3 regions of the Glutamicibacter soli genome follow, and region 3 is predicted to be linked to each of the others. Evidence: riboswitches for the same ligand, from Rfam matches in the RefSeq annotation. Region 3 holds a riboswitch; each other region holds the start of a gene.
What was found. A riboswitch is a leader RNA that binds a small molecule or an ion and turns the genes downstream of it on or off. The one in region 3 is predicted to bind S-adenosylmethionine.
Positions count from the first base shown of each region.

Region 1: another riboswitch for S-adenosylmethionine. It lies ahead of ACTX90_RS17995 (flavin reductase family protein); the one in region 3 lies ahead of ACTX90_RS03700 (O-acetylhomoserine aminocarboxypropyltransferase/cysteine synthase family protein).
Region 2: another riboswitch for S-adenosylmethionine. It lies ahead of ACTX90_RS04820 (bifunctional o-acetylhomoserine/o-acetylserine sulfhydrylase); the one in region 3 lies ahead of ACTX90_RS03700 (O-acetylhomoserine aminocarboxypropyltransferase/cysteine synthase family protein).

Region 1 is NZ_CM125969.1:3,789,610-3,800,240, forward strand. It holds gene ACTX90_RS17980 (hypothetical protein) at 108-284, opposite strand; gene ACTX90_RS17985 (ZIP family metal transporter) at 338-1,078, opposite strand; gene dnaB (replicative DNA helicase) at 1,140-2,495, opposite strand; gene ACTX90_RS17995 (flavin reductase family protein) at 3,097-3,597, opposite strand; SAM riboswitch class IV at 3,695-3,811, opposite strand; gene ACTX90_RS18000 (helix-turn-helix domain-containing protein) at 4,163-4,717, opposite strand; gene ACTX90_RS18005 (DMT family transporter) at 4,860-5,684, shown strand; gene ACTX90_RS18010 (NAD(P)-binding domain-containing protein) at 5,774-7,564, opposite strand; gene ACTX90_RS18015 (protein kinase family protein) at 8,593-9,102, shown strand; gene ACTX90_RS18020 (hypothetical protein) at 9,513-9,947, shown strand.
Region 2 is NZ_CM125969.1:999,640-1,010,270, reverse strand. It holds gene ACTX90_RS04830 (SGNH/GDSL hydrolase family protein) at 1-233, shown strand, start outside; gene metX (homoserine O-acetyltransferase MetX) at 307-1,455, opposite strand; gene ACTX90_RS04820 (bifunctional o-acetylhomoserine/o-acetylserine sulfhydrylase) at 1,458-2,801, opposite strand; SAM riboswitch class IV at 2,891-3,009, opposite strand; gene ACTX90_RS04815 (VOC family protein) at 3,183-3,827, shown strand; gene ACTX90_RS04810 (hypothetical protein) at 3,914-5,218, opposite strand; gene ACTX90_RS04805 (GNAT family acetyltransferase) at 5,344-5,757, opposite strand; gene ACTX90_RS04800 (CPBP family intramembrane glutamic endopeptidase) at 5,778-6,560, opposite strand; gene ACTX90_RS04795 (phosphotransferase family protein) at 6,653-7,507, shown strand; gene ACTX90_RS04790 (DeoR/GlpR family DNA-binding transcription regulator) at 7,548-8,327, opposite strand; gene ACTX90_RS04785 (copper homeostasis protein CutC) at 8,340-9,047, opposite strand; gene ACTX90_RS04780 (carbohydrate ABC transporter permease) at 9,047-9,904, opposite strand; gene ACTX90_RS04775 (carbohydrate ABC transporter permease) at 9,907-10,631, opposite strand, start outside.
Region 3 is NZ_CM125969.1:765,454-776,084, forward strand. It holds gene ACTX90_RS03680 (flavin reductase family protein) at 12-248, opposite strand; gene ACTX90_RS03685 (methionine synthase) at 324-1,364, opposite strand; gene ACTX90_RS03690 (putative oxygenase MesX) at 1,402-2,394, opposite strand; gene ACTX90_RS03695 (LysR family transcriptional regulator) at 2,517-3,458, shown strand; SAM riboswitch class I at 3,680-3,770, shown strand; gene ACTX90_RS03700 (O-acetylhomoserine aminocarboxypropyltransferase/cysteine synthase family protein) at 3,911-5,227, shown strand; gene ACTX90_RS03705 (cystathionine gamma-synthase) at 5,224-6,429, shown strand; gene ACTX90_RS03710 (hypothetical protein) at 6,593-6,925, shown strand; gene ACTX90_RS03715 (hypothetical protein) at 7,112-7,237, shown strand; gene ACTX90_RS03720 (hypothetical protein) at 7,304-8,392, opposite strand; gene ACTX90_RS03725 (GyrI-like domain-containing protein) at 9,183-10,046, shown strand; gene ACTX90_RS03730 (gamma carbonic anhydrase family protein) at 10,067-10,585, opposite strand; gene purU (formyltetrahydrofolate deformylase) at 10,625-10,631, opposite strand, start outside.

The DNA of each region.
Region 1 (10,631 bases), 830 kb from region 3:
ACAATAGACACTACAGAAAAATTGCACCTGTTGCGAATTGTTATAAATGCTCCGTAACGAGAATCGCATCGTTGCAAAGTGATTAAACGTGTGCATGCTTTATCGGTTCATGATTGCAAGATTGCGAACCACACATAACGCGCAGTAACAGTGGTCACCGCCATGGCCTCGAACGCGACCAGGAACACCAGGATGAACATGCCCAGAGTCGTGGACAGGTACTGCGGCGCGTAGATGGTCTCGACGCCGGGCGCACCGGTACGAGAGCTTTTGTTCTGGGGCATGGAATCATTCTCGCAGAACCGCGGCGGCTTCAGTCCACCCGTGGGATCGGCGGCTATCCGCCCAGTGCGTGCAGCGAAAAGGCGCTGAGGAATCCGGCGGTGACCAGCAGCCCGGTGTAGTCGTGGTCCACCGCGTAGGCCTCGGGAATCATGGTGTCGGCGATCATCGTGAGGATGCCTCCCGCGGCCACGGCGGTGGTGAAGGCCAGCACCTCGGCAGGCATGCCCTCCAAGGCAATCGCCCCGATGAAGGCGGCCAGACCGCTGGCCAGCACGATCGAGCCCCACAGGGCGAAGATCGACCGGCTACTGCGCCCGGAGGCCTTCATATCCGCCGAACTAGCCAGCCCCTCGGGAATGTTGGAGACGAAAATGGCGATCAGCATGGTCGGATTCACGCTGGCTCCCGCGACAAGCCCCAGGCCCAGCGCCACGGATTCCGGGATGCCGTCGATCAGCGCGCCGACGGCGATGGCTGATCCGGAGGAGGATCCGGAGCTGCCTGCCTGGGTGCGGCTTCTCTTGCGGCTGCGCCTGGCCAGCAGCGCGTTGGCGCCGAAGTAGAGCAGGGCGCCGGCAGCGACCCCGGCGGCCGTGGCCGCCAGCCCGCCCATGGTGAAGGCCTCCAGCACCAACTCGAAGCTCAGCGCGCTGACCAGCACGCCGGCGCCGAACGCCATGACGGCGCAGACCCAGACCCGGGGAATTCGCAGCCACCAGGCCGCTACGGCCCCGATCAGCAGCGCTGATCCGGCCACGGTTCCCCAGAGCAACGCTTGGAGGGAGACGAACATGACACCCACTATAGTTGGCGGTCAGCCAACCCAGTAGGTGCCCTGGAAATGCCGGCCGGGGCTACCCTTCCGAGGACATGTTGCTGAAGCGCGAGTAATGTCCCTGGAATGCCACGGTGATGGTCTTGGTGGGACCTGCACGGTGCTTCGCGATGATCACGTCGGCTTCGCCCGGACGGTTCTCCTTGTCGTACACATCGTCGCGGTGCAGCAGGATGACCATGTCGGCGTCCTGCTCGATCGAGCCCGATTCGCGAAGGTCCGAGACCATGGGCCGCTTATCGGTACGCTGCTCGGAACCACGGTTCAGCTGCGACAGCGCAATCAGCGGCACGTCGAGCTCCTTGGCCAGCAGCTTGAGGTTACGCGAGAACTCGGAGACTTCCTGCTGGCGCGATTCCACACGCTTGCCCGAACTCATCAGCTGCAGATAGTCGAGGATGATCATGCGCAACTCGTTGCGCTGCTTCAGGCGTCGGCACTTGGCGCGGATTTCCATCATGGACATGTTCGGCGAATCGTCGATGAACAGCGGGGCCTCGTTCAGCCGGCCCATGGTGGTCGCGATCTTGGTCCACTGCGCGTCCTCCACCGAGCCCTTGCGCAGGTCCTGCAGCTGGATGGATGCTTCCGCCGAGAGCAGGCGCATTGCGATCTCGTTGCGGCCCATTTCCAGGGAGAAGAACACGGTGGCCATGTTGTGCTTGATGGCCGCGGAACGGGCGAAGTCCAGCGCGAACGTCGACTTGCCCACGGCGGGGCGGGCCGCGATGATGATCATCTGGCCGCCCTTCAGGCCCTGGGTCAGCTCGTCGAACTCGTAGAAGCCGGTGGGCACGCCGGTGATGCCGTCGCCGGCGTTGGCGGCGTTCTCGATCTCGTCGACGGTACCCTCGATGATTTCGGACAGCCGCACGTAGTCTTCGCTGCCGCGGTTCTCGGAGACCTTGTAGACCTCGGCCTGCGCCTCGTTGACGATGGCATCCACCTCGCCGTCGGGCGAGTAGCCCATCTGGACGATACGGGTTCCGGCGTCCACCAGGCGGCGCAGCACGGCGCGTTCGCGCACGATTTCCGCGTAGTAGCCGGCGTTCGCGGCGGTCGGCACCTGCTGGATCAGATTGTGCAGGTAGGCGGCTCCGCCGACGCGAGCGATCTCGTTGCGCTTGGTCAGCAGGTCGGCCACGGTCACGGCATCCGCGGGCTCGCCGCGGCCGTACAGGTCGATGACCGCCTCGTAGATTGCTTCATGGGCGGGACGGTAGAAGTCGGTGCCGCGAAGGACTTCGACGACATCGGCAATGGCGTCCTTGGAGAGCATCATGCCGCCAAGAACCGACATCTCGGCTTCGATATCCTGCGGCGGCTTGCGCCCCGCATCCGATGCTCGCTCTTCGTAGATCGGCTCTGCGCTCATTACAGACACTTCCATCCCCTATGTACCCGCCGGGAAACCACTTTTGCCATGTCGGCAACTGTCCATCGTGTCAGCACCAACCGACAGTTGGGCCCGGAGCCCTTGTGGATAGTCTTTCCCAGTGCCAACACTAGGTGGGTTATTAACAGAGGTAAACCCTGATATCCACAGAATATGTGGATAACCTACAACCTCCTGTGGATTCCCCTGTTCACTACGTGGGGATAATCCTGTGGATTACCCCACTTAAATGCCGGACATTAGAACTTGACTTGGGTATTTATGTTTTCACAGCTGTGGATAGAGAGTTAATTTTTTCCACTGCACACAGGCTCCGAAAACGTTATCAACAGCCAAAATCCCGGAATCAAGGTGTTTTTCACAAGTTATCAACCCCAATCAACAGGCTATCCACAAAGCTGTGGATAGTGCTGTGGATAGCAGCTCCGTCATAATCGCGTGATGAGCGGTGGAAACCCGCAGGTCGGCGAACTCCAGTCCATGGATACCGGGCATCCGGGCCCGGAGCTGCGCAGTTTGGAATTAAAAACGCTGCGGCGCGAAGGATGATTCTTCGCGCCGCAGCGTCTGGTGATGTCAGTTAAACGAGTTCGGGCACTGGCAGTGAGTGAAATCGCGAATCGTGGAAGATCTGCGGGGAATGGTTGGAGAAGTCATGACCGTGGACCTCCAGGAAGATCACCCAATGGTCGCCGGCTTCCACTTCGTTGTAGATCGAGGTCTCCAGCCAGAGGGTGGATTCCTGGATGAACAGGGCGGCTTGCTCAGTCTCATGGGTATCTACGCCGGCAAAGCGGTCGCCGTGCTTTGAGGCGATCTGCCCGCAAATCCCGTCGTTGCGCTCGCTGAGCACCGAGACGCCGATACGCTCCGCGGCACGCAGCTTGGGCCAGGTGTTGGAGGTTTTCTGCACCGCGAACATGACCAGGGCTGGCTCCAGCGATACTCCGACGGTAAAGGACGACGCGACGAGGCCGGTTTTCTCCCCGTCAATGACGGCGCAGAGTGCGGCGACGCCTGATGGATGCTGCGCGAAAACCTTGCGCAGGGTCAGCGGGTCAAGATCCTGATTCAAAGACATGGCTCGATTCCTTCGGGTCGTGCCCAACGAGCGGGAACGTCCGGCAACAGCCCGTGGAGTTCACTTCTGCGCGCTGCCAGATGTTTGCACACTCGATGTGCGGTACTTGTGCCACGCGTTCTTGCGTGGGACCGAATCCTCACCTGGAGCACCCCACTACCGTTGAGAGGGTTGCCGGCCAGCAAGCCAGGGCTTATAGCTGACGCTCTTGATTCTGGTTAAAACCATATTGCTCGTTACGCCGCACGGTCAAACATTTCACTTCTCAAATCGCAATATTCAAGAAATTGTTCGACTTCTTCGGTAATTTCCGTGTTCCGATCATCCTTTTATTCGGAAGTTTCAGTCATTTTGCACGCATCTCCAGCCAACTTGTGCGGTTTGATTTCAAAGAATGCAGCGGGCCAAGGCAATCAAGCCGCTGGCTTCGTACATCTGCCATGCCGAGGGCAGGCGTCGCCCAAGCCCCCACAGACTTGCAGAACCCGACTCCCCGGACACCCCCGGGCGGTCCACAGCGATTCTTCCGCCAGAAGTACCGCCGCGCTGGCGGCCAGCCCGCCCGTCACGAAATGACGTTTCGAACGAACTTCACCGGTTCCGCGCCGGCATTCACGTAGGAATAGGACTGCGAACTGGGGTAGGTTGCATGTTCCCCCGCGTTCAGGTCCAGGACCGTCGAGGCGAACTCAATGAGCAGCTTGCCGTGAACTACCAAGATCATTTCCGACCAGCCTTGGGGATCGGGCTGGGCGTCATATCGTTCGCCGGGCGCAAGCACCCACGTCCACAATTGCACCTCTTCGCTGGCGGGGGCCGACCCCAGCAGCATCGCCCGACTCTGCGGACTACTCCCCTTCCACGCCAGTTCATTGATTTCGGAACGGGCCGCAGTAGGCGCGGTCACCAGATCAACGAAGCGAATTCCCAGCGCTTCCGCCAATTGGTCGAGTCCCGCCAGGCTGATATTCGCCTCGCCGGCTTCGAGGTTGATGATCGTGCGTCGGCTGACCCCCGAGCGCTGCGCAAGAATTGCCTGGCTCAGTCCCGCGCGTTTTCGGAAGTCGCGGAGATTGGATCCAACGTTGCGGAGAACCGGAGAGTCACTGGAATCTTGCATGTGCACTATTCTGCACTATATGATGTGCAGAATGGTGCACATTTCTGCCATACGGGAAAATTTTTCACTCAGCAGGCAAGATGCCGCCCTCCTTGCCATCACGTCCGTTTGGGGCGGAACTTTCCTGCTGATTCACTTGGCCATGCGCCACAGCGGACCGATGTTCTTTGTCGGCGTCCGATTTGTCATCGCAGGCTTGGTCGCCGCGGCCATTTTCTCGAAGTCGCTCCGCAGGATCACCGGCAGGGAGTTATGGGCCGGAACGGCCATCGGCGTGATGATCTTCCTGGGTTATGGGCTGCAGACCCAAGGGCTTCAAACCATCAATAGCAGCACTTCGGCGTTCCTGACAGCGCTGTACGTGCCGATGGTTCCGCTGTTGCAATGGCTGGTCTTTCGCCAGCGCCCCCACACGATGGTTTTGCTCGGGGCGGGTCTCGCCTTTGTCGGACTACTGCTGCTGGCTGGACCGGGTGCCGTCACCCTGGGCTTGGGCCCTGGAGAGATCGCAACCTTGGCCAGCACCCTGCCCATGGCCGCAGAAATCCTGTTGATTGGCTTCTACGCCGGCAAGGTCAACCTGGGCAGGGTCACCGTCATCCAGCTGCTTGTTGCCGGCGGCCTCGGATTCTCCGCCATGCCGGCAGCCGGTGAATCCGTCCCCGAGTTCTCCTGGCTCTGGGCCGCCCCTGCCATTGGTCTGGGAGCCGCAAGTTTCCTGATCCAGGCGACCATGAACTGGGCGCAGAAGTCCGTCTCCCCCGCCCGGGCCACCATTATCTATGCCGGGGAACCGGTCTGGGCCGGAATCTTCGGCCGCATGGCCGGTGACCGGATGCCTGCCTTGGCCTTGCTCGGCGCGGCGGTCATCGTGGCCGGGACGTTGCTCAGCGAGATCCGACCGAGACCGGGGGACACGACACGGGATCAGGCTCAGGCTCCGAATCAGGACGCCCTGACCGAATAAGCCCGCAGACCTTTGGCACGCAGCCCTCGGCCCGCCCGGTCGCACCATCGAACCGGGCGGGCCGAGGACCCTCCAGACGCATCCCCGCGTCAGAGCCGGTGGAAGCTTTCGGCGAGCGCGTACACAGGAGTGTCCAACCCCTCGTAGCGTGCCTTGAGCTGCAGCCCCAGATACTTGGAGTAGTGCCGGGACTGGTGCAGGTTGCCGCCGTGGAACCACAGGTTCTTGACCCTGGTCGGCTTCCACATGTTGCGCAACTCCCCCTCCCACGGCCCGGGATCCTTGGTGGTGCCCGAGCCTAGGCCCCAGCATTTGCCCACTTCGTCGGCGACTTCCTGGGAGATCAGCTGCGCGGCCCAGCCGTTCATGGAGCCGTAGCCGGTCGCGTAGACCACCGCGTCGGCGGGCAGCTCGGTGCCGTCGGCCAGCACCACTGAATGTTCGGTTAGGTGCGAGACCTCGCCCTTGGCCAGCGCGATGGACCCGTCGGCCACCAGCTCCGAGGCGCCGATGTTGATGTAGTAGCCTGAGCCGCGGCGCAGGTACTTCAGGAACAGCCCCGAGTCGTCGTCGCCGAAGTCCAGGTCGAACCCGGCGTCGGTCAGCGACTGGTAGAACTGCGCGTCGTCCTCCCTGATCTGGGCGAAGGCGGGTTTGTGGAATTCGGGCAGCACCTTGTACGGGATCGAGGCGAAGATCAGGTCCGCGGTATCGGTATCGATCCCGTTGGCCAGCGCCTCCTCCGAGTACAGCGGCCCGAGCACGGTTTTCATCAGCGATTCGGAGCGCACGATGTGCGTGCTGGAACGCTGGACCATCACCGGCTTGGCGCCGTTGTGGACCAGGTCCGCGCAGATGTCGTGAGCGGAGTTGTTCGCGCCGATCACCACGACGTTCTTGCCACGGTAGGACTCGCCGCCCGGGTGGGTCGAGGAGTGGTTCTGCTCCCCGGCGAAGATCTCCTGGCCCGGGTACTGCGGAAGGTTCGGGATGCCTGACATGCCGGTGGCCATGACCAGGTGCGTAGGGCGCAGGGTCAGCGGCTGACCGTCGCGGAGAACCTGGACGATCCAGCCTTCGGACTCGGGGTCCTTGCCCGCGCTGACGGCCTCGGTCAGGGACCAGTAGTCCAGTTCCATGAGCTTGGTATAGCACTCCAGCCAGTCCCCCATCTTGTCCTTCGGCGTGAACACCGGCCAGTGGTCGGGGAACTCGATGTACGGCATATGGTCGTACCAGACCGGGTCGTGCAGGGCCAGGGAGTGGTAGCGCGAACGCCACTGGTCGCCGGGCTTGGGGTGCTTGTCGATGATCAGCGCGGGCACGCCCATGCGCTTGAGCCGTGCTCCCAGGCCGATGCCGCCTTGGCCGCCGCCGATGACCAGCACGTAGGGCTGCTCGGTGACGCCCAGGGACTGCTGCGCCTTCTTTCTCCGGTCAAGCCAGTTCTCCGAGACCATGGCCGCGCCGTGGTCCGCGCCCAGTGTGCGGCGCGGGCCGGAGGGTTCGGGGAAATCGCGCAGGCTCTGAGCGGTGGAAAGCATGGTCCAGCCCAGCGAGTCGCGCAGCCGGAACAGGCCCTTGCCCTGCATCGCGTTGTTCTCGAAGGTGTACCACGCCTCGATGATGCCGTCGGCTTCCGAAGCTCCGGTGACCTGCAGGTTGCGCGGCCAGGCGCCAGAGTCGATGCCCAGCAGCATGGATTGGATGCCGTCGCGCCCCTCGGCGGTGTGCAGATTCCAGGTCAGCGCGGTCAGATCGCGCCAATAGGATTCCTCGCCGAACAACTGCGCCGCGGCGGCGGAATCGTCGGCCTCCAGCGCCTGCTGCAACTTGGACAGCCATGCTTGCGCCTGGACTTCCGGGGAGTTCTCAGCCATCGTCATCACTTCATTTCTTCCTGGAACCATTGGGATGGTGCGGCGCCAGCTGTGCCGCGTGGAATCCAGAATATGAGGTGGATCACAATTCGAAAGGGTTGCAAAAGGTTGCAACCGCGCCGAAGGGCTCTCGTTCGCGACCATTGGCTTCATGGATGGCAAATCGTTGGCCTCGTTCAAGCGCAGAAAACCATGCAGCCAACGACGCAGCACCGACGGGTCGGGTACAGGGCACCCTAGATCCATCAAGCAGTTTCCTGCTCGTCGGCGGAGCGCGAACACCGCCCGCGGGGCCAGTGTTGCCCCGCGCAGTGACCGCGATGCTGCTCGTCGTTTGGCCGCACAATCATGACACCAGCAGTCGCGTGGCTCCTCCGGCCAAAACGATGGCCACGCCAAGGATTCAAGGACTTGGAAAAACCGGCAGTACTCGCGGATGCTGAATGCCCCGGGGCCGCCAGAGCCGGTCTCGGCTTACTTTCCACAGCCAACTGGCGCCCCTGGCCGGGCGCCAATCTGACTCCGGCGGATCCACGGTCTGCCCCAAGCAACGTGACGGCGCGCAGGAAACCGCAAGAGCGTGGATCAGGGCGCTCGCCCACGGGATTTCAGCCCTGGCTTCGCCGGAATGACCATCTCGCCCGGACGGAGTTTGATCATCGCAAATACGCCGCCAGCACTGATACCAGAAATCCAGGGCCCGAAGAGGGCGCAGGCACAGATCATGCAATCATCGCGGGCCACGGGGTGACGGTGATGGAGTCTGCCGAAAGACCCCTGCCGCGCTGCCAGCTGAGGCATTGAAAAATTCCGTGATAGCCGCGCTGGACACGGTCGGGGACGGGGTGCACAGATGGCAACTACGCCGCGTGTATTCTCGCTTCGGCCTGCGTGGCATCGTCACGTCGCCACCGCCCAGTATTACAGGAAAGGACGGAGCCCTACGGGCAAGACGGCATAGGTGATTCACCAGGGCGTGGTATCTCATTTTATAAACTTAAGCGGTACCCTCAGAGAGAAACTCCACGATGATCACCGAGCGCCGAAAAGCGAAACACGGGGAACCTTTCCGCAACTTCACAGCGGACTTCGTGAACGACCACTTTCTCGGCAAGCTGCCGTCGGCGGAGGAACAAATGAATATCCCAGAACTTCACACCCCTGCTGCCCAGCGCATGCAAGAACTCTTCGGATGCCCCGAAGCCAGGAGGCATCTCACCTCATATGGATGGATGGAAGGCATGCCAGTAGTTTTCGCCCACGCCTGTGAACGTGTGGAAGACATCATGGGGCTAGTCTCCGTGCACGGGCGCGCTGTACTTCTGGTACGCATTGATGGCCAAAACAATGATCTGCAGTTATGGCACATCAGTGTCCCGAGTCCGATCTTCACGCGCGTGGAGCCGGTCTCTCCTGAGTCGACAATTCAAGACCTTTGCGTCAGACATCCCAAAAGCCGGCTCACTCCGTTCCGGGTGGCATTCTGGTCACACAGTGCTGCCATCCATGAAATTCCACTCCATCCCTATACCAATTGACATGACTTGCGGAAATTAATTTCGTCTTATCACAATTAGATTACGAAGAACGAAATCATTCCTAACCTGCGCGAATCCTGATAAGGGTTGCGCCGCGTAAGAATGGTAAAAACACACCCCTAATCCGTAAGCCTCTCATATTCTGAAGTATCTACTGACTAGGCGCTACGCGCGTCGATCAAACCAGGGACTCCTCCATTCTTAAAGCGGTATGGCCACGGAAGATCCTTGGCGCATTCACGAATGCTTATTAAGCGATAAAGCCGAACTATCCTTCAGTGGCCTAATCTTTTAGGGTAGAAATAACACCGCAAACAGGCAGGATGAAAGGTAGCCGGTTTGCATGGTGACTTGTTCCAAGTTGATGGGGATCACTCGGAAGACTCAAGAACACAGTGGAGGTAGTACCAATGCCAGGACGTATCGTACGCACCAAAACCGCCGAGCGCGTGAGTGAACTGCTCGGTTCCCGCGAGGGGCGCCAACACCTGACGAACTACGGATGGGTCCAGGGAATGCCAATAGTGATGTCGATTCCCACGGAGCCTCTCAATGATGTTATGGGCCTAGTCTCCATGCACGGCCGCCCGGTCTTGGTAGCCATGCTCAGTGCCAAGCTCGATGAGTTGAAGTTCCTCTACGTCTCGACCCCCAACCCAGCCCTGCGAAACGCCGCGGTCGAGAAAGATTCGACCCACATCCAAGATCTGTTCGAGCGCGCCGAAGAAGATGGGCTAGTCACCTTCCGAGCCAAGTACTGGGATGCGAGCTCAGTGGCGCACCCGATCCCTGCGTTCCGTCCGGCCACCGAGAGCCCCACCTACGCACACCGTTTCAGTGGTTAGTCACCAAGGCAGTTAAAAGCCTGCAAACTGCGACACTTATGCCTGCGGACATCAAGACTTGTTATCGGTTCTGCCATGGCAATTACCGCGAGGTGCTGGAATGCCGGCCCCATGCGCTACCCCCTCGCAGCTTTGCAGGCTGGCTGGCGGTAAGTATTCCCCGCCACCGTCCTTAGCCTCTAGCCTTGCGGGCCGATCTCGGTCCCGGAATCCGGACTCGCGTGCTTGGTCGCGTTTTCTTGCGCCTCGTGCCTCACGACCTCCGGATTCGCCCCCAGGGCCAGCCGGCGAACTGTATCAAGCAATTGTTGCACCTCGGTAACCCGCTGAGTCCAATACGCGGTATCAAGATACCCAAATCCGTTATTCGCGTCGGTAGCGAACTGCTCAAAGCTGTTCCTCTGTGTTTCTAAGGCACTAGTCAGATCGTCATATTGGTCGCCAGTAAGGGAAAGATGGATGTCTTTACGAGGTCTATTTGTCATAAGTTTCAGGATTGTTCACTAGATAGCAAGTCCCTTCGACCCTACTCCTCGGCAATGGGTATAGGTCAAGGATTTCAGGATTTACCCAGCACCATCCTATAAGCAAGCGATCCCCTAGCAGTCTAAGGAAAAATACGCCGATTTCTGCTGCAACCAAATGTCTTCCATGATTGCGAAACCCTGTGACCAGCCCCCGAGC
Region 2 (10,631 bases), 230 kb from region 3:
ACGTCCCGCACACGCTTGACACCCGCATCGACGCAGTCGAGGACACCCGCAGCTGGAAGGAAGCGCGGATCGAGGACCTGCACTGGGCCCGCGAGCACCTGGCCCCGTGGGTACTGCGCCGGCTGCGCCACCAGTCTTCAGGCGACGGCATCACGGCCAAGCGCCCCACCCCGACGCCTTTTGCCGAGAGCACGCCGAACGACTCGCTGGGAGCCGGCGACAGCGCTCCCTAGCCCCGAACATGCCGAAGGCCGCATCACCGATAACTGGTGGTGCGGCCTTCGTTCCATGCCATGTCGCTCTCGATTAGTCCTCGTCGAAAACCAGTGTGCGCAGCACCCCGTCCAGCTGGGCGGCGTCTGTCAGGAATCCGTCGTGGCCGATCGGCGAATCGATGTAGTGCACCGGCTTGGGCGTGGCCAGGGAAGCAGCGAGCTTCACCGACTGCTCCGGGTAGTACAGGCGGTCGGACTTCACTGCCGCCACCAGCACGTTGACCTGTTCCAGCCGCGCCAGCGCGTGTTCGAAGGATTCATGCCCGCGGGCCACGTCGTGGCTCATCAAGGCCTCGGTGAGGACCAGGTAGCTGTTCGCGTCGAAGCGGTTGACCAGCTTGCTGGCCTGGTGGTCCAGGTAGCTCTCCACCTGGTAGCGTCCACGGCGCCCTTCGAAGGGAGCATCGGGGACCTCGCCGTCCTGCGCCTTGCGGCCGAAGCGGTGCTCCAGCTCCGCCTCGGAACGGTAGGTCAGGTGGGCCAGCCGGCGGGCCAGTCCCAGCCCCTCGTCCGGGCGCGCCTGGTTCTGGTAGTAGTCTCCCCCGGCGAAATGCGGATCAAGCCGGATGGATTGGGTCTGCACCTGCGCGAACGCTATCTGTTCTGCGCTGGCTTGGCCGGTGGAAGCCATGACCACCAGGTTCGCGACCTGCTCAGGGAATTCAACCGCGTATTCCAGGGCCCGGGCTCCGCCCATGGACCCGCCGAGCACGGTATGCCAGCGCTCAATTCCCAGCTGTGTAGCCAACCTTTGCTCCAGCCGTACCGAATCCTTGATGGTGACGAACGGGAAACGCGAACCCCACGGCACACCTTGCTCATCCAGCGATGCGGGGCCGGTGGATCCATTGCAACCGCCGACCATGTTCACCGAGACCACGTAGAAGCGGTCGGTGTCCACTGTCAGGCCGGGGCCGACGAAGTCCTCCCACCAGCCGTCGGTTTGCGAATCGCCCCGGGAGACGTGGGCGTCTCCGGTCAGGGCGTGCATCACCAGCACTGCGTTGCTGCGCTCGGAATTCAGCTCCCCCCAGGTTTCGTAGGCCAGGGCCACCTGCGGCAGGTAGCCGCCGAACTCGAAGGAGTACTCGCCCACGGACGCACGGCGCAAAATGCCGTGGGTCCCTTCGGCGAGCTCTTCGGTGCCGATGGTGTCTTCGGTAGTCACAATGGATGCCATGCCTAGCGGGTTTCCTGCAGTTCCTTGCCCTCAAGGGCTGCGACCGCCTGGAACCCAAGCTCGAGGTCGGCCAGGATGTCGTTGATGTTCTCCAGCCCGACGCTCAGGCGCACCAGTCCCGGGCGCACCCCGGCGGCCAGGCGCTCCGCGTCGGAGAGCTGGGCATGGGTGGTGGAGGCCGGGTGGATGACCAGCGAGCGGACGTCACCCAGGTTCGCCACATGGGAGTGCAGCTGCAATGCGTCCACAAAAACCTTGCCGGCTTCGACTCCACCGGGCAGGTCGAAGGCCAGCACCGAGCCGGCGCCCTTCGGGCTGTACTTGCGTCCGCGCTCGAACCACGGCGAGGATTCCAAGCCGGCGTAGGCCACAGCTTCCACATCGGCGCGGGCTTCGAGCCAGTTCGCGACAGCGGAGGCGTTCTCCACGTGGCGTTCGATGCGCAGGGACAGGGTCTCCAGACCCTGGGCGATCAAGAACGCGTTGAACGGCGCCGGGGCCGAACCCAGGTCGCGCAGCAGCTGCACGCGGGCCTTGAGGATGTAGGCCAGGTTGGCGCCGAGGATGCCATTGACGCCCAAGTCGCGGGCGTAGACCAGGCCGTTGTAGGACTCGTCGGGGGTGTTGAAGCTCGGGAAGCGCTCGGGATCCTTGGAGAAGTCGAAGTTGCCCGAATCTACGATCACGCCGGCGATCGCGGTGCCGTGGCCGCCGAGGAACTTGGTGGCCGAATGGATCACGATGTCCGCACCCCATTCGATGGGGCGGATCAGGTACGGGGTAGCCAGGGTGCTGTCAACCAGCAGCGGCACGCCGACCTCGTGGGCGATCGCGGAAATGCCCTCGATGTCCAGCACATCCTGGCGCGGATTGGAGATGGTCTCGCCGAAGAACGCCTTGGTGTTCGGCTGGACGGCGTCGCGCCATTCCTGCAGGTTGTCCGGGTCGGAAACGAAAGTGACCTCGACGCCCAGCTTCTTCAGCGTGTGCTTGAGCAGGTTCTGGGTTCCGCCGTAGAGGCTCGGGCTGGCCACCAGGTGGTCGCCGGCCTCGGCGATGTTCAGGATCGCGAAGGTGGTTGCCGCCTGGCCGGAGGACAGCAGCAGTGCGCCCACGCCGCCTTCGAGGTCGGCGATGCGGGTTTCCACGGCCTCGGTGGTCGGGTTGCCGATGCGGGTGTAGATCGGCTCCAGCTCCTGCAGGGCGAAGCGCGCTGCGGCGCTTTCGGCGCTCGGGAAGACGAAGGACGTGGTCTGGAAGATCGGCAGGGAGCGAGCACCGGTAACCGGGTCAGGGCTCTGTCCTGCGTGGATCTGACGGGTTTCAAACGACCAATTGTTGCTCATGGCAGCCTCCAAAAGTTCTGTAACTATGGGGGTACACCACTGAACACACACCACCGGGAAGAACCTCAACGAGGTGCTGCCAGAGGGGTAACCCGCGCTTGTCCTTGACGCCGAGCGGCTCAAGGGCCAGGTCTTCACCCGGGGCACCCCACCGCGGTTGGAGGGTTGCCGCCCAGTAAGCCGGGGCTTGTTACTGGGACTCATGACCTGCCACCAGTGTGCCCGAAAATCGAATATCTTGGCAACCCGAGGCCGGATCCAGAGTCTCAATCGGTCATATTCACGTCCGAGCGACGTCTTATTGCACAGAATTCGACAAGAGTCCAGATCTTAGGATCACCTAAGTAGAGACTGGGATCACATTGTTGTCATGATTGGCACATGATGAGGCTAGATCACGTTACGTACGCATGCGGCCCGGATGGGCTGATGCCAACCGCTGAAAGAATTGCAGAGTCCCTGGGCCTGGAATTCGTCAAGGGAGGCGTGCATCCACGGTTTGGAACTCGCAATGTAATTTTCCCGCTGAAGCACAACCAGTACCTTGAGGTCGTCGAGGTACTGAACCATCCGGCCAGCCTCAAGGCACCTTTCGGACAGGCCGTGCGCGCGCGCTCCGAGCTGGGCGGCGGCTGGATGGGTTGGTGCGTGTCATTGGACGACCTGAGCGGAGCGGAAGAACGCCTGGAACGCAAGGCAGTTCCCGGGAACCGCAAGTTCCCCGACGGCCGCGAACTGACCTGGCAGCAGATCGGCATCAAGGGCCTGATCGCGGATCCGCAGGTGCCCTATCTGCTGCGCTGGGACGACGGCACCGAGGACCTGCATCCGTCGCGCGCGCTGGAGCCTACCGGTGAAATCAGCGAGATCAACATTGCAGGATCCCGCGAGCGCGTGCTTGAATGGCTGGGGCAGCCGGAGAACGTGAATCTCGGACCGGTGACCACCAAGTACCAAGCTCCCAACGGGACGCCGGGCATCCTGTCGGTAACTTTCAATACCGCCAAGGGCACGGTCGTTCTCTAGGAACATCGGGGACCACAGCACAAGATAGGCGGGGACAATGGAGTCCCCACCTACCTTTGCTTGTTAATTGGACGGTTGGTGCAGCCCTAGGATCCGGGTAGCTGCACCAGCTGGCAGTTTTCGACTCCCGCGGCCGCCCGTTTCACCCAGCTGATTTGGGACTGCTCGTCCAGCGCGTTCAGCGCGTCGAGCTGCTCAGACTGGGCTGAGTCGACGAATTCCCGGTCTGCCTTTGTAGTCCACCATTGGTACAGCAGGTTGGACTGCGCCCACATGTGCCGCTGCGCTTCGGTAGCGGCACTCGAGGTGCCAACAATGCCGTGGCTCGCCGCAAGGCTGCCCAAACATTGTTCGGTGGGGTTGACCGACATTTTCATGGCCAGATCCCACTTGACGGTTTCCGGGGAATAGCGGTCCTCGAAGCCCAGCAGCAGACCGCCGGTTGCCTCGGCATGGGCCTTGCTGCTGGTGATGATGCGCGGCTGCTGGATTCCTGTGGCCTGTTCCAACTGGCCGACACCCGCGGTGATGTTAGACCTCCAGTCGTTCCAGTGCTCCGCTTCCCCGGGCCAGAAACAGTACTCGTGCCCGTCGCCGGGTTCTTCGCAGCGTAGCTCGGAGGTGCGGCTGAGCTGCTGCTCTTCGCCCGCATCCTGCGCCGCCAGCGCCCCGCCGCCCCAGAGCACTGTCAGCGACAATGCTCCGGCCACGGCCAGCGCGCGACGCGCCATTCGGTTCATGTTCTGCGCCTTGACGCAGATGGCCAACACGCCCAACATCGACCAGCCCAGATAGCACAGGGCGACTGCCTGGATGACTATGGGATTCGGTGCCGAATCCCGGGTGCAGCACTCTGAAAGCCCTGCCATGTTGCTCAGCATGGGGCCAGGGGCCACCAGGGAAAGCAGTTGCAGTCCGGAGAACAACACGATGCTCAGCCCGATGGCCAGCTTCGGGGCGAACAGCAGTCCCAGCCCCAAACCGCCCAGGCACAGGCCCAGCATCATGAGCATGGAGAGCAGGAATAGTCCGGGGTCGGGGACGAACACTTCGCCCATCCGGTACATCACCGTCGCGTAGCCCAGCAGGTAGGCGCTGGCGCCGACAACCAGCGGGGGCGCCAGCAGCTGCAGGGCGGTTGCCGCGATGCGGTGCGGTCCGCGTACCCGGCGCAGGGCCGCGATGCCGAAGCGGCCGCCCACCCATGCGGCGTAGGTGCCCAGCACGACGCCGCAGAAGAGCATGCCGAAGGAGGAGGCGACGCTCAGGCCTTCCCTGCTGGTATGTTCGGTCTCCACCGGAACCAGCAGCGCCAAGAGCTCGGTGAAGATCAGCATCGCCATCAGCGCGAGGCAAGCCCGCGACTTGCTCCAGAGTTCGGCGAACTGCATGTCTTCCCTTCGAGTTCCTGACGGATGCTCTCTCATCAGGAAGTCTTTCATCAGATTGGCGGATATTTTGTACCGGAGTAACTTTATCCGCTTTTTCTGGACGTCCGCTTCAAATACCCTGCTGGTTAGGGAACCAGCCGTTTGCCCAGCACTGCGACGTTCAGGCGTTCGAAACCGAGTTTTTCGTAGAACTGCGTAACCGAGTCATTGCCGGCGCGGACCATCAGCTGGACCTTGACGGTTCCCCGGGCGCGCAGCCATTCTGCTGCCGCTTCGACGATGCGCCACCCGCAGCCCTGGTCCTGCAAGTCGGGGTCGACGGCGACGTAGTAAAGCCAGCCGCGATGCCCGTCATCTCCGGCCATGGCGGTGGCGGCCAGCCGCTCCCCCTGGACGAGCGCCAGGATGGTGGACTCAGGGCCCGCGAGGGCCTTGCGGGCGTCGGCGTGCGGATCGTTCCACGGTCGGGTCAGCCCGGTGTGTTCCCACAGCGCGACAGCCCGCTCGACCCAGGCCTCGGAAAGTTCGATTAATTCCATGTCAGAAGGCTATGGGAAGGCTACGCGCCGATGCCAATCGCCGGTCCGAGCAGCAGGTAGCCGACGAAGCCGATGGCATCGAGCAGGAAGTGCGCGATCACCAAGGGCATGACCCGGCCGTAGCGGTGGTAGACCCAGCCGAACACCACACCCATGACCACGTTGCCGATCATCGGCCCGATGCCTTGGTAGAGGTGGTAGCTGCCGCGGATCAGCGCCGAGGCTAGGATCGTGGTCCACAGTCCCAGCTTGAGCTTGCGGACGTAGGTGAACAGGAAGCCGAGCATGATCACTTCCTCCAGCACCGCGTGGCGTGCGGCCGAGAGCATGAGCACCGGGACGCTCCACCAGTAGTCCCCGAGGTTCGCGGTGGACAGCGCCGTGGTGATGCCCAAAGCCCTGCCCGCAGCGTAGACTCCGAGGGTTCCCAGGCCCATGGCCAGGAACAGGCCGGCGCCCAGCAGCGTATCCCGCCCGGGTTTGCGCAGGTCGAAGCCGATCATCGACACGGTGGTGCCGGTGCTGCGCTTCATGAGATAAAGCGCCAGCAGCACGGGAACCAGGGCGAAAACGATGTCCAGCAGCTGGTAGGCCAGGTCGAAGTACTCGCGGGTGCTCAGCGGGTTGTTCATCGAGGTCGTCTGCTCGGACAGCGGCGCCTTGGTGACCTTGTCGGCGAAGCTGATGATCGAGTACACCGCGCTCTGTCCCAGGCACAGGGCCATCACCAGCGCGATCTCGATCTTCAGCGTGCGCCGGTCCACGGTTTGGGTGCTGGTCTGTGCATTCACGTCTTTGATCATAGACCGCGCACGCTGTGCGGACACCCAGCGATCGGGACGCCATGCGATAGCCTGAAGAAGCTGTTTTCCCTGATCCGCGAAGCGAGTTGCCTGTGTCCCGTCCCGCCACCGAAGCCGAGATGAACCTGGGCACGATGCTGCGCCCGGACCTGCCCTGGGAAGGAGGGGTCGTCAACGAGGGCGGACAGTTCCACACCGTGCTGCTGGCCAACGAGCAAGCTGTCATCCGCATGGCCCGTACACCCCAAGCCAGTGCCCAGATGCCGCGCAGCGTCCGGCTCCACCGGCTCCTTGCCGAGCAGCTGGATTACCTGCTTCCCACTGACTGCAGCGACATCCTGACCATCGACGGGCTATCTTCGGTGGCCACCGTATTCGTACCGGGGAGCGCCCACGAACCGCATAGCGGAGACCCTGCGCCACTTCGCCGCTTGGTTCGGGAGCTGGCCGAGGTGCACCTGCAGCCGCTGGAAGATGAACTGGCCGAGCCCTTTGCATTTCGAGGTCCGTGGACGCCGGCGCGCCAGCAGAAATGCTTCGATGCGCTTCCGGAAGAGCTCCGCTCGGCGTCCGCGCTCCTGTGGGATCAGTTGGATTACCTGGCGCAAAGCCCAACCAGCTTGGTCCACGGCGATCTCGCTGGCCACAACATGCACTGGGTGGACGGGAAGCTGGTCGGAATCCTGGACTGGGATCTTGCCTGCGCCTGGGACCCTGCGTTGAATACGGCCTACCTGTCCTTGTGGCATGGGCAGGACCTGATCGAGCAGATTGCCCCGGATGCCGAGCAGGCCCGCAGAGCCAGGATCTGGCTGGGCCTGATGAGCCTTGAACGGCTCTCCGACACGCTCACGCGCAGCGACAGTCCCCGGCTGGACAAGCTCATGCGCAAGATCGGCCCGCGCATCCTGTCCGCGGCCGAGGCGGCGGGCTCCCGCCCGCGTTAGTCTGCCGGGCTTCCGGTCGGGTCCTGCCATGCGGGTGCGGCTAGCCGAGGACAGGCATGCCCCCGGCGGCCAGGGCCTTGCGTTGGGCCGCGGTGATTTTGGCGTCGGTGATGATCCCGGTGAGGTGTTCGGTATCCAGGATGACGAACGAGCGTTGGCCGATCTTGGATGAATCCACCACCACGAAGCTGCGCGCGGACTGCCGGATCAGCTGTTCGTTGACCGCCGCTTCCATCTCGTCGCCGACCATCGGGCCGGTGTCCGCATCCAGCCCATTGACCCCCACGAAGGACAGGTCGAGGGTGATCTTCGCGAGCGAGGACTGCGCCATGGGGCCGACCAGCTCGTAGGAGCGGTCGTTGAGCACCCCGCCGGTGACCATGACCCGGATGTGCGGGCGCACCGCCAGCAGCGAGGCGATGTTCACGGCGTTGGTGACCACTGTCAGGGTGACCCGCCCCGGCTCCCCCACCAGTTCCTGGCGCAAGCCCAGCTCGGTGGCGATGGCCTTGGTGGTGGTGCCTCCGGACAAGCCGACCACCATGTCCTTGCGCACCAGCGCGGCGGCGGCCTTGGCCACCTGGGCCTTCTCTTCGTCGTGCTCCTCGCGCTGGTAGCGCGAGGGCAGCTCGTAGGCCACGGAGTTGGAGACCGCTCCGCCGTGGGTGCGGGTCAGCAGCGAGGCCGCGGCCAGTGAATCCAGGTCCCGGCGGGCGGTTGCCGGGCTGGTGTCCAGCTGCTGCACGATCTCATCGACGTCGATCTGGCCGCGGCTGGCCAGCAGGTCGAGGATGTGGTTAAGCCGCTCCTCGCGTTTCATGGATCCTGCCCCTTACTTGGTCAGTGCGTTCAGCGTGCTGCGCAGCTGGCGCACCTGTTGCTCCGACACCCTGATGGTGCCGGCATAGTGTGTCTTGGCGGAGAAATGCACGGCAGCCGCACCGGCGCCGCGCGCCGGGCCGATGTCCTGCGCCCTCATGCCGCCGCCGGCCATGATCTGGATCCTGCCGGCGGCCGCCTGCGCCATCCGGGCAATGACCTCCAAGCCCTCGCCGGCGGCGTCTCGCCCTCCACTAGTCAACACTCGGTGGATGCCAAGTGCCAAAAGCTGTGTCACGGAGGCCACCGGATCCGCGCTGGCGTCGATGGCCCGGTGCATGGTGATTTCAAGCTCCGGATTCACCTCCAGGCCGGCCGCGGCCATCCGTGCCACGGCTTCCAGGTCCACCGCGCCTCCGGCGTCCAGCGCCCCGAGCACCAGCCCGTCCACGCCGGAGCGGGCCAGCCGCCTCGCCTGCCGTTCCATGACCCGCAACTCCGCGTCCTCGTAGTGGAAGTCGCCGGGCCGGCTGCGCAGCAGCGCGTGCACCCCCAGCGCCGGGCGGTGTTCCAGGATGTCGTCCAGGACTTCGGGTCCCGGGGTGATGCCGCCCAGTTCCAGGGCTTCGCAGGCCTCGATGCGGTCAGCCCCGGCGGCCGTGGCCGTCCGGGAGCACCGCCCGCTGGTGGCGACGATTTCCAGGGCCGTGCTCGGTTCCATTACTTCACCGCTCCGGCGGCCAGGCCGCCGATCAGGCGCTTCTCGATGAGCGCGAAGAGGACGATGACCGGGACGATGGCCACGATGGAGACGCCGAAGACGTACTGCCAGGCGGTGGCGTACTGGCCGACGAACTTGGTCAGCGCCACGCTCAGCGGCTGGTTCTCGGCGGTGGACAGGATCACCAGCGAGGCGGCGAATTCATTCCAGCAGGACACGAAGGTGAAGATCACCGCGGTGACGATGCCCGGCCAGACCAGCGGCAGGTTGATGGTGAACAGCACACGCAGCTTGCCGGCGCCGTCGATCTGCGCCGCCTCGTCGATGCTGCGCGGCACCCCGGCGAAGAAGGAGTGCATGATCCACACCGCGAAGGCCAGGTTGAAGGCCGCGTTGATCAGAATCATGGCCAGCCAGGTGTCGTTCAGGTCCCAGGCCAGCATCTGCTTGAACAGGCCGGCGGTGAGCACCGCCGGCTGCAGCATCTGGGTGACGATCACCAGGAACATGAACACCATCTTGCCCGGGAACTTGAAGCGCGCGGTGAAGTAGGCGGCCGGGGTGGCCACCAGCAGCACCAGCAGGGTTGCGAACACGGAGATCACGATGGTGGAGATGAGATTGTAGGGCACCGGGGTTTCCGGGGTGTCCCACATGCTGACGTAGTTGGACCACTGCAGCCCGTCCTGCGGCATGAAGCTCGGCGGGATCTGCAGGATTTCGGCTTGGGTCTTCAGCGAGCCGATCATCATGGTGCCGTACGGGATCAGGAAGACGATAACGACCACCAGGCCGATGATCATGCGGCCGATGACCGTCTTGCGGCTGGCGCGGTCTTCGGTATCGAGGAAAGCCACGATCACACCTCCTGCATCGGCTTGACGGTTTTGACGTAGATGGCGACGATGACCAGCACAATCGCGAAGTTCACGACCGACAGGGCCGAGGACAAATCCAGCCGGCGGTCGAACTGCAGGACCTTGAAGATGTAGGTCATCAGCGTGTCGGCGCTGTTGCCCGGGATGGATCCGGTCATGACCTTCAGGATCGGCAGGTTGTTGAAGACGTTGATGATGTTGATCAGCACCGCCACCGCCAGCGCGGAGCGCAGCTGCGGCAGCACCACGAACAGGTAGGTCTTCCAGCGGCCGGCCCCGTCCATGCGGGCGGCTTCCAGGGTGTCGCCCGGCACGGCCTGCAGGCCTGCGAGCAGCGTGTAGGTCGTGAACGGGATCGAGACGAAGATTGCCACGACCACCGAGACCGCCATGGCCGGGATCGCGTTCTTGGTCCAGCCGAAGCCTTCGTCCATGAGGCCGATCTGCACGAAGAAGTGGTTGAAGATGCCGTAGTTCGGGTCCAGGCCATAGTAGAACACGGTGGTGGTCATGACGACGGAGGCGGCCCAGGGGACGATCACCGCCATGCGCACGATGGTGCGTCCGGGGAATGGCTTGGAGAGGAACTGCGCCAGCGCCAGGGAGATGACGACGGTGATCAGCACGACCGAGACCACCCAGAAGAAGGTGTTGGCCAGGATCCGCGGCAGCGCCGGATCGGCGAAGATCGTGGAGAAGTTGGCCA
Region 3 (10,631 bases):
CTCAGTTATGTTCAAATCTGTGCCTGGGCGAAGCAGCCGATGCCGCTGGTTGCGCTCAGTTGCGTTTCCTCTACGTCCCACATATAAAGAAAATGCACGATGAAGCAATGGCCAATGAAGAGCACTGCAGACGATGAAGAGAATCGAGCCACTGATAACAATTGCAACGGCAGCTGCGCGCTCACCGATGTCACCGACGACTTGGTCAGCGCCACCGGGCTCTGTCCTGCATCGGTGGTAATCAGCACGATGCCGCCGGAGCGCCCGCGAAAGAGCGCCTTGAAGTCTTCCGCGGGGGCAGCGACGGCTCCGCCACTGCGATTTTAGACGCGGGCGCCGACAAGCTCCTCGCGCAGCACAGCGGCCCCGGCGCTTAGCGCACTTAGCTTGGCCAGTGCCACATCACGGGGGAACGGCGCCATGCCGCAATTGGTGCTCGGGATGAGCTTGTCAGCATCCATGTACGCCAGCGCCTTGCGCAGGGTTTCCGCCACCTCGTCAGGGGTCTCGACCTGCTGATTCGCCACGTCGATGGCGCCGAGCATGACCCGCTTGCCGCGCACCAGCTCCACGACCTCCACCGGGACGTTCGAGTGGTGGGATTCCAGGGAAATGGTGTCGATGGAGGAGCGCTGCAGCAACGGGAAGGACTTCTCGTAATGGCGCCATTGGGTGCCCAAGGTCGCCTTCCAGTCGTTGTTCGCCTTGATGCCGTAGCCGAAACAAATATGCGCCACGGTCTCGGCCTTCAGGCCCTCGCAGGCGCGCTCCAGCGCTGCCACGCCCCAGTCGGCCACCTCGTCGAAGAACACGTTGAACGCCGGCTCGTCGAATTGGATGACATCCACGCCCGCGGCTTCCAGTTCCTTGGCCTCCTGGTTCAAGATGGCCGCGAACTCCCAGGCCAGCTTCTCGCGGCTGCCGTAGTAGCCGTCGTGCAGGGTGTCCACCATGGTCATCGGGCCGGGCAGGGTCCACTTGATCTGGCGGTCGGTCAGGGTGCGCAGGAACTTCGCATCCTGCAGAAAGACCGGGGCCTTGCGCTCCACCGCGCCGACCACGCTGGGCACGCTGGCCTCATAGCGGTCGCGGATCAGCACCGTCTGCTTGTTCTCGAAGTCAACGCCTGACAGGTGCTCAATGAAGGTGGTGACGAAGTGCTGGCGGGTCTGCTCGCCGTCGGAAATGATGTCGATCCCGCGCCGGGTCTGCTCCAGCACCGCGGCGCGCATCGCGTCCTGCTTGCCCTCGGGCAGCACCGCCCCCTCAAGCTTCCACGGCGACCACAGGGTCTCGGTTTCCGAGAGCCACGAAGGCTTGGGCAGGGAGCCGACGATGGAGGTGGGAAGCAGGGTGTTGGTCATAACTGGTCCTTTGAATTCGTGAGGTGTTCAGGGGCGCTTAGGCGGCGGGGACGGCGTAGCCGGCGGCCCACTCTTCGAGCAGTGCGCGGTTCGGGGTGATGAAGTGTTCTTCGGTGTACTTGCCCTGGCTCGCGCCCAGGCGGGTGCGTTCCTCGCGGTCATAGGAGACCAACGTGCGGGAGAAGTCCTGCACCTCCAGGCTCGGACGGTAGACCGCCGGGGCCGGGGAGTTCGCGTTGTAGATCTCCGGGCGGTAGATCTTCTGGAAGGTCTCCATGGTGGCAATCGTGCTGGCCAGCTGCAGGTTGGTGTAGTCGTTCAGCAGGTCGCCCCGGAAATAGAAGGCCAGCGGCGCGACGGAGCCGGCGGGCATGAAGTAGCGCACGCGCAGGCCCATCTTCGCGAAGTACTCGTCGGTCAGGGAGTAGTCGTCCTGCTGGTATTCCAGGCCCAGCACCGGGTGGCTGTTGCCGGTGCGGCGGTAGGTCTTGGAGGTGGAGACGCTGATGCAGATCACCGGCAGCTGCTCGAAGCGCTGGCGGTAGGCTTCCGAGTCAAGGAAGTGCTGGAAAAGCCGGCCGTGCAGCTCCCCGAAGTCCTCCGGGACCACCGGTTTGCCCGAGGCGTCGGCAGTTGCCGGCAGCAGCACGCTGAAGTCGTAGTCCCGCACATAGGAAGAGAAATTATTGCCCACGATGCCGTGGGTGCTCGTCCCGGTGTAGCGGTCCAGGATGCTGGTGTTCAACACCTCCAGCAGCGGGAAGTCCTGCGCCCCCTGTGCCGAGTCGAAGTGCACGTTGGCGGAGATGATTTCCAGCTTCAGCGTGAAGCGCTCGCCGTCCGGATTGTCCCAGTGCATCAGGGAATTCAGGCGCAGGTCGATCATCGTCAGCGCGTTGCCCAGGTTCTCCCGGCGGTTCTCGCCGCGGGCCAGATTCGCGAAATTCGTGGTGATGCGCGAACTCTCGGCTGGAGTGTAGTCCTGGTTGAAATCGGTGCTGGAAATGCTGAAGGTCAATGCGTCTGCCATGGCGGCCAATCTGTTGCTCATGGGCCTGGACAGGCCTGAATCAAGTGGATGCCTCAATCATGCAGGGCCTTTTTCGATATCGGGTAACTGGGGCTAACTATGGATTGATATAGACTCAGCCTATGGTTCAAAAGGCAAGCGGCTTGACGCTGCAACAGCTTCGCTACTTCACCACGGTCGCGACCGAGGGCTCGATCTCCGCGGCCGCTGACCTGCTCTACGTGGCCCAGCCGAGCATGTCTGCCGCGATGAAGGAGCTCGAAGCACGCCTGGGGCGCACGCTGCTGGTGCGTTCAGCCAAGGGCGTGACGCTCACCGTCGAGGGCGCTGAATTCCTGGGCTATGCCCGCCAGGTGCTCGAACAGGTGCAGCTGCTGGAGCATCGCTACCTGGGCCGCCCGCCTTCCCGCCGCCTGCTGGGCATTTCGACCCAGCACTACTCGTTCTCCGTGGATGCGTTCGTGCGCATGGTCCAGGCCAGCGGGGCCGAGGAGTACGAGTTCTCGCTGCGCGAGACCCGCACTGAGGAGATCATCGAGGACGTGCGCACGCTGCGCAGCGAAATAGGTATCCTCTACCGCAACGACTTCAACCGCAAGGTCATCGACAAGCTGCTGCGCGAATCCCGGCTGGTGTTCCACCCGCTGTTCCTTGCAGATCCGCACATCTTCATCTCGCGCACCAACCCGCTGGCATCCCGCCGGCGCGCCACCCTGGAGGACCTCGAGGACCTGCCCCGGCTGACCTTCGACCAGGGCGCGAACAACTCGTTCTACTTCGCCGAGGAAATCCTCTCCACCCTCTCCAGCAAGCGCGAGATCAGGGTCTCGGACCGCGCGACCATCTTCAACCTCATGATCGGCCTAGGCGGGTACACGATCTCCACCGGCATCATCAGCGACGAGCTGGACCCGTCCATCGTTGCCATCCCGCTGGATATCGACGAGCGGATCGAGATCGGCTGGATCGACCACGCTGCGATCCCGCTGACCGAACAGGCCCAGCGCTACCTTGAGGAAGTACGCTCGGTGGTCTCCGAGTTCGGCGTTCACTTGCTGGGCTGAAACGTCATAGTGAGTCTTCAATTCGTCCTCACGCGACACATATAAGCCCATAATTCCCGGAATTCAGGGGTTTTTGCCCCATTTAGCGCGTCACATGGGCCATACGGGGCATGGCCCAGCATGACGAAACCGCGACATATGACGGGCCGCGGCACTGCATTAAGCGCCGGCCGCGCCCCCGCTTGCGCCTGCCGGCACCGGTGGCCAACCATGGAACTACTTACCCATCTAGAGCGACTAAGAGATCTGGCTCGTCGACGTCGCAGCAACCATCGGGAAACCGAAAGGTGCTAATGCCAGGAACGATGGAGCAGCTCCGAGCCGCGTTATAAACCGCGGCGCTGTGCCTCGTACCGTGATGTCCAGGCCGGCAATCGGCCTGGCACCGGCGGTGCGCGGCACCGTGTTCGGTGCACTCTCTCGTGGACTACACAACGAGAAGGAGTACTGCCATGGCCCAGCCACGAGACCTCGCACAGCAGTCAACCGCGGCGATCCACGCCGGATACACCCCGAGCGGGGACTACCGACCGCTGACCGTGCCGCTGTATTCCTCCGCGGCCTACGAATTTCCCTCGCACGCCGATGCGGTGGAGAAGTTCGCGCTGCGCCAGTCGGGCTTCACCTATTCGCGCACCGGGAACCCCACGGTGTCGGTCTTCGAGCAGCGCGCCGCCGCATTGGAAGCCGGAGCCAACGCGGTGGCCACCGCCACCGGCCAGGCTGCCGTGGCGCTGGCGCTGCTGGCGCTAACCCAGGGACCCAAGCACATCATCGCCTCCAGCCAGCTGTACGGCGGCACCGTGGACCTGCTCACCGATTCATTCAACGACTTCGGCATCCGCATCAGCTTCGTGGACCCGGATGACCCGGCGGCATGGGAGGCCGCCATCGAGGAAGACACCCGCGCGTTTTTCCTTGAATCGGTCACCAACCCGCTGTCCACGCTGCCGGATTTGCCGGCGCTCAGCGAGATCGCCCACCGCCACAACATCCCGGTGGTCGTGGACAACACACTGGCCACCCCTGCAAACTTCCGGCCGCTGCTGCACGGCGCGGACATCGTGGTGCATTCGGCCACCAAGGCCCTGGCCGGCCACGGCCAGGTGCTCGGCGGCGTGGTCGTGGACTCCGGGACCTTCGACTTCTCGGACCCGGTCCGCTGGGCGCAGGTCGCCGCGCCGCGGGCCCGCTACGCCGGCACCTCGCTGCTCGAACGCTACGGGGCCGGAGCCTATTCCATGCTGGTGCGTTCCAAGTTCCTGCATGACTTGGGCCCGACCCTGCCGGCGGCCAGCGCCCATGGCATCCTGACAGGCATCGAGACGCTGTCCGTGCGCACCGCCGCGGCGCAGCAGAACCTGCTGCTGTTGGCAAACTTCCTGCAGGCGCACCCCGCGGTGGCGCAGGTGCACCACCCCAGCCGGCCCGGGCACCCGCACTTTGAGCGGGCCAAACGCTTCTTCCCGCGCGGCACCGGCAGCGTGCTGGCGGTGGAACTGCACGACGAGGCCCTGGTCTCCGCGTTCATCGACAGCCTGGAGGTGATTGTGCTGGCCGCCAACATCGGCGACACCCGCACCATGATCGCCCACCCTGCCACCATGACCCACTGCCGGCTCTCCGAAGCGCAGCTGGCCGACGCGGGCCTGAACCGCGCGGTGCTGCGGATCTCGGTAGGACTGGAAGACCCCGCAGACTTGATCCGCGACCTGGACCGCGCGCTGAATGCGGCCCAGGCCGCCACCCGAGAGGAGAGCTTCGCATGAGCGGCTTCAACACGCTGGCGGTGCACGCCGGCCAGGAAAAGGATCCGCACACCGGTGCGGTGATCCCTCCGATCTACCAGACCAGCACCTTCATCCAGGACGGCATCAACGTGCTGCGCGCGGGCCACGAGTACTCCCGCGGATCCAACCCGACCCGCAACGGGTTCGAAACCCAGCTCACCGCTTTGGAAGGCGGAGCCGCAGGCTTCTCCTTCGCCTCCGGGATCGCGGCGGAAGACGCGCTGCTGCGGGCGCTGCTCGCCCCGGGCGACCACATCGTGCTGGGCGCCGACGGCTACGGCGGCACCAACCGGCTGATCACCCGCCTGCACCACAAGTGGGGCATCACCGCCAGCGCCGTGGACATCACCAACCTCGATGCGGTGCGCGCAGCGCTGCGCCCGAACACCGCGCTGCTGTGGGTGGAAACCCCCTCCAACCCGCTGCTGGGCATCGCTGATCTGGCAGGCTGGGCCTCCGTGGCCGCGGAAGCCGGCGCGCTGCTAGTCGTGGACAACACCTTCGCCACCCCGTACCTGCAGCGTCCGCTGGAATTCGGCGCGCACGCGGTGGTGCACTCGACCACCAAGTACATCGGCGGGCACTCGGACGTGCTTGGCGGCGCGGTGATCGTGGGGGAGCACCTGCACCGCGGGCAGTCGCTGGCCGAGGCCGTGGGCTACCAACAGTTCGCCGGCGGCGCGGTGTCCGGGCCGCAGGACAACTACCTGGCCTCGCGCGGGCTGAAGACCCTGGGCCTGCGCATGGAACGCCACTGCACCACCGCCTCAACGCTGGCCGGATGGCTGGAGGACCGGCCGGATGTCACTCGTGTCTACTACCCGGGGCTACCCGGGCATCCAGGACACGAGCTCGCCACCCGGCAGCAGCGGGACTTCGGCGGGATCCTCTCGCTGCAGTTGGCTGACGAGGCAGCCGCCCGCGCCTTCGCCGAGTCTATGGAGCTCTTCCAGCTCTCGGTGTCGCTGGGCGGGGTGGAATCCCTGGTCTGCTATCCGCGGGAAATGACCCATGCGTCGTTGATCGGCACCCCGCTGGAAATCCCTGCGAATCTGGTGCGGCTGTCGGTGGGCATCGAGGAAGCCGACGACCTGTTGGGCGACCTGGAACGCGGGTTCGCTGCAGCGGCAAAGGCGTCCAGGGCCGGCAGTATTCAGCACCAGAGCTTTGCTACCGCTTGATCTGCCGTCAGAAGATTGTCCGGTGGTCTTCCGCACCGGAAAGCTCGCGTCGACGGCAAATCGTTGGCACGGCTCAGTTAATTCTCTCCTGTGGTGCGCGCCATGCACGGAATACTGGGTTCCAAATGCGATGATCTCCGGTAACTGTGATTGGGGAACCAAAATGACAACTGCATTCCGGGAGCCGAACAGGTCGCAAAATCCAATGAAAACACTTGGCATCGCGGGTGCGGTGGACATGGTCGGTTTGAACATCACCGTGCTGGCCTTCTTTGCCTTGTGGCTGATTGCCGACAGCGCCGCCATTGGCCGCATGGAATCGGAATCCAGTATTGATCCGGGCCAGATGCTTCCGAACTCGGAATTGATGTGGTTGGCAGCGCACGGTTCCGTGCTGATGGTTGTCGTTCTGGATTTGCTGGCTATTGTGTTGCTGGTCAAGAACACAGGTGTCCTGCAGCATGCCGCCATGGAAAATAGGTCTCATGTCTCTTGAAGAATCCAATGACGTTGAAAGCCACTCGCGTGGGTACCGCAATCCTCAACGGAGGCCGGGGTAGGTCTGGGACGCTGAGAACGGCCAGCTAGCCATGTAGGGCGACCGGTTTACGGGCACCATAGCCATCCGCCGTTAGAGGTTCGGATGAGCGCAACGGACCCTCGGTAGTCCTAGCGTGGGTGTATGAAGCACATAACTCTGGAGATCATTAATGTAATTGATCTTCCTGCCGCTCCGATTTTCGTCACCATGTCGGTCGCTGGCGGCCTCGTGAAGTCCGAGAACGCCGTCGCCGTGGCCAATCCGTAGCTCACCGACCAGTGCCATCGAACATGAGTGACCTCTCATTCTTTGCGCGGTGGCAACACCTTGGAGCTAACGCCTGAGTTTCCTGATCGCCCAAGCTACTGTAGATCCAGCAAGGAATAGAAGCGCGGATGCTGTGAATAAGCGGGGGTAGGCAGAAGAATCCGGGACATCGGTCCTACTGCCTAGATCCGGCGTCAGTTCTCCTGCCACGTCTGCTGCAGGTGCTCTGCGATTCCGTCGGTTCTGGACAACTTTATTGAACACAGGGCCTATGGTTCCAACTAGCCAGATCAAACCACCCCCGGTGATACCGGCCGCTGCGGAGGCGAGGAAGAGCTTGCGCTGGACGTTTGTCTCCTCTTGCTGGTCGATGCCGGCTAACCGAAATCCCGCGCTGGTGTCAGCACTTCGAATGGGAAGCCTCCATGTGGGAGCAGTCGGGTCTACTACCTGTGGGCTTGAGATGGTCGGTACGTACTCGGCTGGGAGATCTCTGGGTTGGATGCTGACCACAGATTCAGTAGCTACCGACTGAATGTCCAGAAGGTCAGTGACAGCGGGCAATGTCATGGTAGCGATACGAGGGAAGGCATAGCGGTGATGGGATCCCGCAAAGGCTTCAGTGGGCGCAGACGTATTGCCTTGGAGAGACACAGCCCAGCCCATACCAGCTTCTCCGATGGTCGTATCCCGGAAATCCGTTGGCCAGATACGGGTCATAACGCAGTCGTCATCAATTGAAAATTCGAGTCCGATCCCACTTACCCTCGGATTCGAATCCGTCGGCGGTATCGGAGGCGCAAATCTGAGCTCTTCGCCGTTGCTCGTCTTGCGCAGATGAACGTCCTTCATCGCTCCACAAAACCCAACCATCAGCTCCCCGGCTTGGTCTGGCGGCACAGCAGCGGCGCTATCTCCTTTCAGGACCATGTCGAATTTAGTCAGGTTCGGAGAAGGGTAGAAGCGCAAGTCAATATCCACGCGGACGGGCGCCGATGCTGATCCATGCTTCACGCCGACGAAAATCGCACCGGGCATATTCAGCTTTGGGACGGAAGTGAGGGCTGGCTCAGAAAAGTGCCATGCTCCGAAAGCTGACAGGGCAGTCACGACGAGCGCTGCCACCATTTGCGTCTTTTCATACGTCTTCACCATCCAAGCAGTCTATGAGAACGCGCTTGATGTTGGGTCCTATTGGGTTGGGTACGTCATGACGTCGGAGTGATTGGCTTCCGCTCCTATGCTGAAGGGGGTCGTGTTACCGGCGGTATGCATCGCATGCCTCCTGCGAATGGGACGGCCCAGTTTATCAATCGATAACCGTCGGGAATGGTGGTCAAATGGGCCCCTACCGGCAGGCCAGATAGCGCCAGGGTTACAGAGATTTCCAGCCCGAAAGCGCCTGTGAAAGTACCCACGCGTGTGGTTTCTCAATTCTGTGTCATCGACTATCTCTGCGGTCGTAGCCATATGGAGGGGGAAACGATGCATCGGACGGTGACGGAGAATTTCAACATCTTAGGTCCGATCCGATTATCGTAGCCTTCAGTAGCGTAGTAGATAAAGCATTGGCTGGCGTCAGTCCATGATGAATTCATGGTAAGGCGTTTGGTGTTACCGGCATCAGAAGTCTTGTATTCCCTGGAGTGCAGGCTGGAGAAACCGGCCTGTGTCGGAAGCGCCGCGACGGTGAGGCCGCCGGTGGTCAGCGCTCGAGCGGCGGCAGGCATGGCAACACGTGCCAGATTTTGCAGTTCATGATGCCTCGCGGAACCGCCCCGGCGCGGGAAAGCCGGAACCGGCACGCAACACAACGTGCAGTGATACGCCCCGTACTGACTGCTGTCGCAAGCTGGTGCCATCGGACGACCTGATCTGAACGAACCGCAAAAGTCGGGCGTGACTATGCTTCCCCTCGGGATAGTGGATGGTGAAGGGTGGGAACATGATCGGAATTCTGAATCGGCTCATGGAGCAGATCGAACAGCACCTTGATGCCGAGATTGATTTCGGCCAGTTGCTGGCGGGCTCGGGTACCACCGTGTACCACGTGCGCCGCATGTTCTCTTCGCTGGCAGGAATGCCGCTGTCCGAGTATGTGCGCCGTCGGCGCATGACGGTGGCGGCTGCAGACTTGCTGGAAGGCCAGGATCTGCTGGGCCTTGCCGTGCGCTATGGCTACGGCTCGGCAGAGGCCTTCGGCCGGGCGTTCCGTGCGGTGCACGGTGCGGGCCCGGGCGATGTCCGCCGTGATGGCGGCCCCCTTCGAAGCCAACCAATACTCAGGTTCAGCCTGACCGTCGAAGGGAGTGTCCCCATGGATGCCCGAATTGTTGAACGCCCGGAATTCAAGCTGGTGGGCCACGCTGCCCGTGTGCAATTGATCCACGAAGGGGCCAACCCGCAGATCCAGGCCCATATCGCCTCGTTGCCAGTCAGCGAGCATGCCCGGCTCAAGGAGTTGGGCAACACCGAGCCGGCAGGCCTGCTCCAGGTCAGCGCGGATGTGGATGCAGACTACCGGGAGGGCACCGAGCTCACGTACCTGCACGGTGTCGCGATGCTGGATGGGAACGTGCCAGAGGACCTGGATGCCATCATGGTTCCCGCCGGGACCTGGGCGGTGTTCCGCACGTCGGGACCCTACCCTGCGGCCTTGCAGAACGTCTGGGCTTCCACCGCTACGCAGTGGTTCCCGTCGAACCCGTGGCTGCTGCGCGAGGGGCCGTCCATGGTGGCGGTGCTTGAGCGGTCCGAGGACTTCAGCACCGCCACCTGCGAGCTGTGGCTGCCCGTGGAACGCGGATAGGGCAGCCGGCCCGCCGCGGATCAGGAATTGGCGACCAGATGCTTGGCGGCCAGGCCCAGATAGGTGTCGGCGTTCTTCTTCAGTCCGGCGACCTCTTCCTCGGTCAGTTCGCGGCGCACCTTGGCCGGGACACCGGCCACCAGCGAACGCGGCGGAACCTGAGTGCCTTCAAGCACCAGGGCTCCGGCGGCCACCAGCGACTGCTCGCCGATGACCGAGCCGTTCATGATGGTGGCGCTCATTCCCACCAGGCAGCCGTCACCCACGGTGGCCCCGTGGACCACTGCGCTGTGCCCGACGGACACCCCTGCGCCCACGGTGCAGGGGTATCCGGTGTCGGCGTGCAGCACCACGTTGTCCTGCAGGTTGCTGCCTTCGCCCACGTGGATCGGCGCCGAGTCTCCGCGCACGGAAACGCCGTAGAACGCGCTGGAACGATCGCCCATCACCACGTCGCCGCTCAGGGTGGCGGTAGGGGCGGTGAAAACATCCTGGCCGACCTGCGGCGTATGGCCGTCGATGGTAATAATGTGAGTCATGGCACCACTGTAATAGGGGCGGATAGGACCCTGCGACTATTACGAG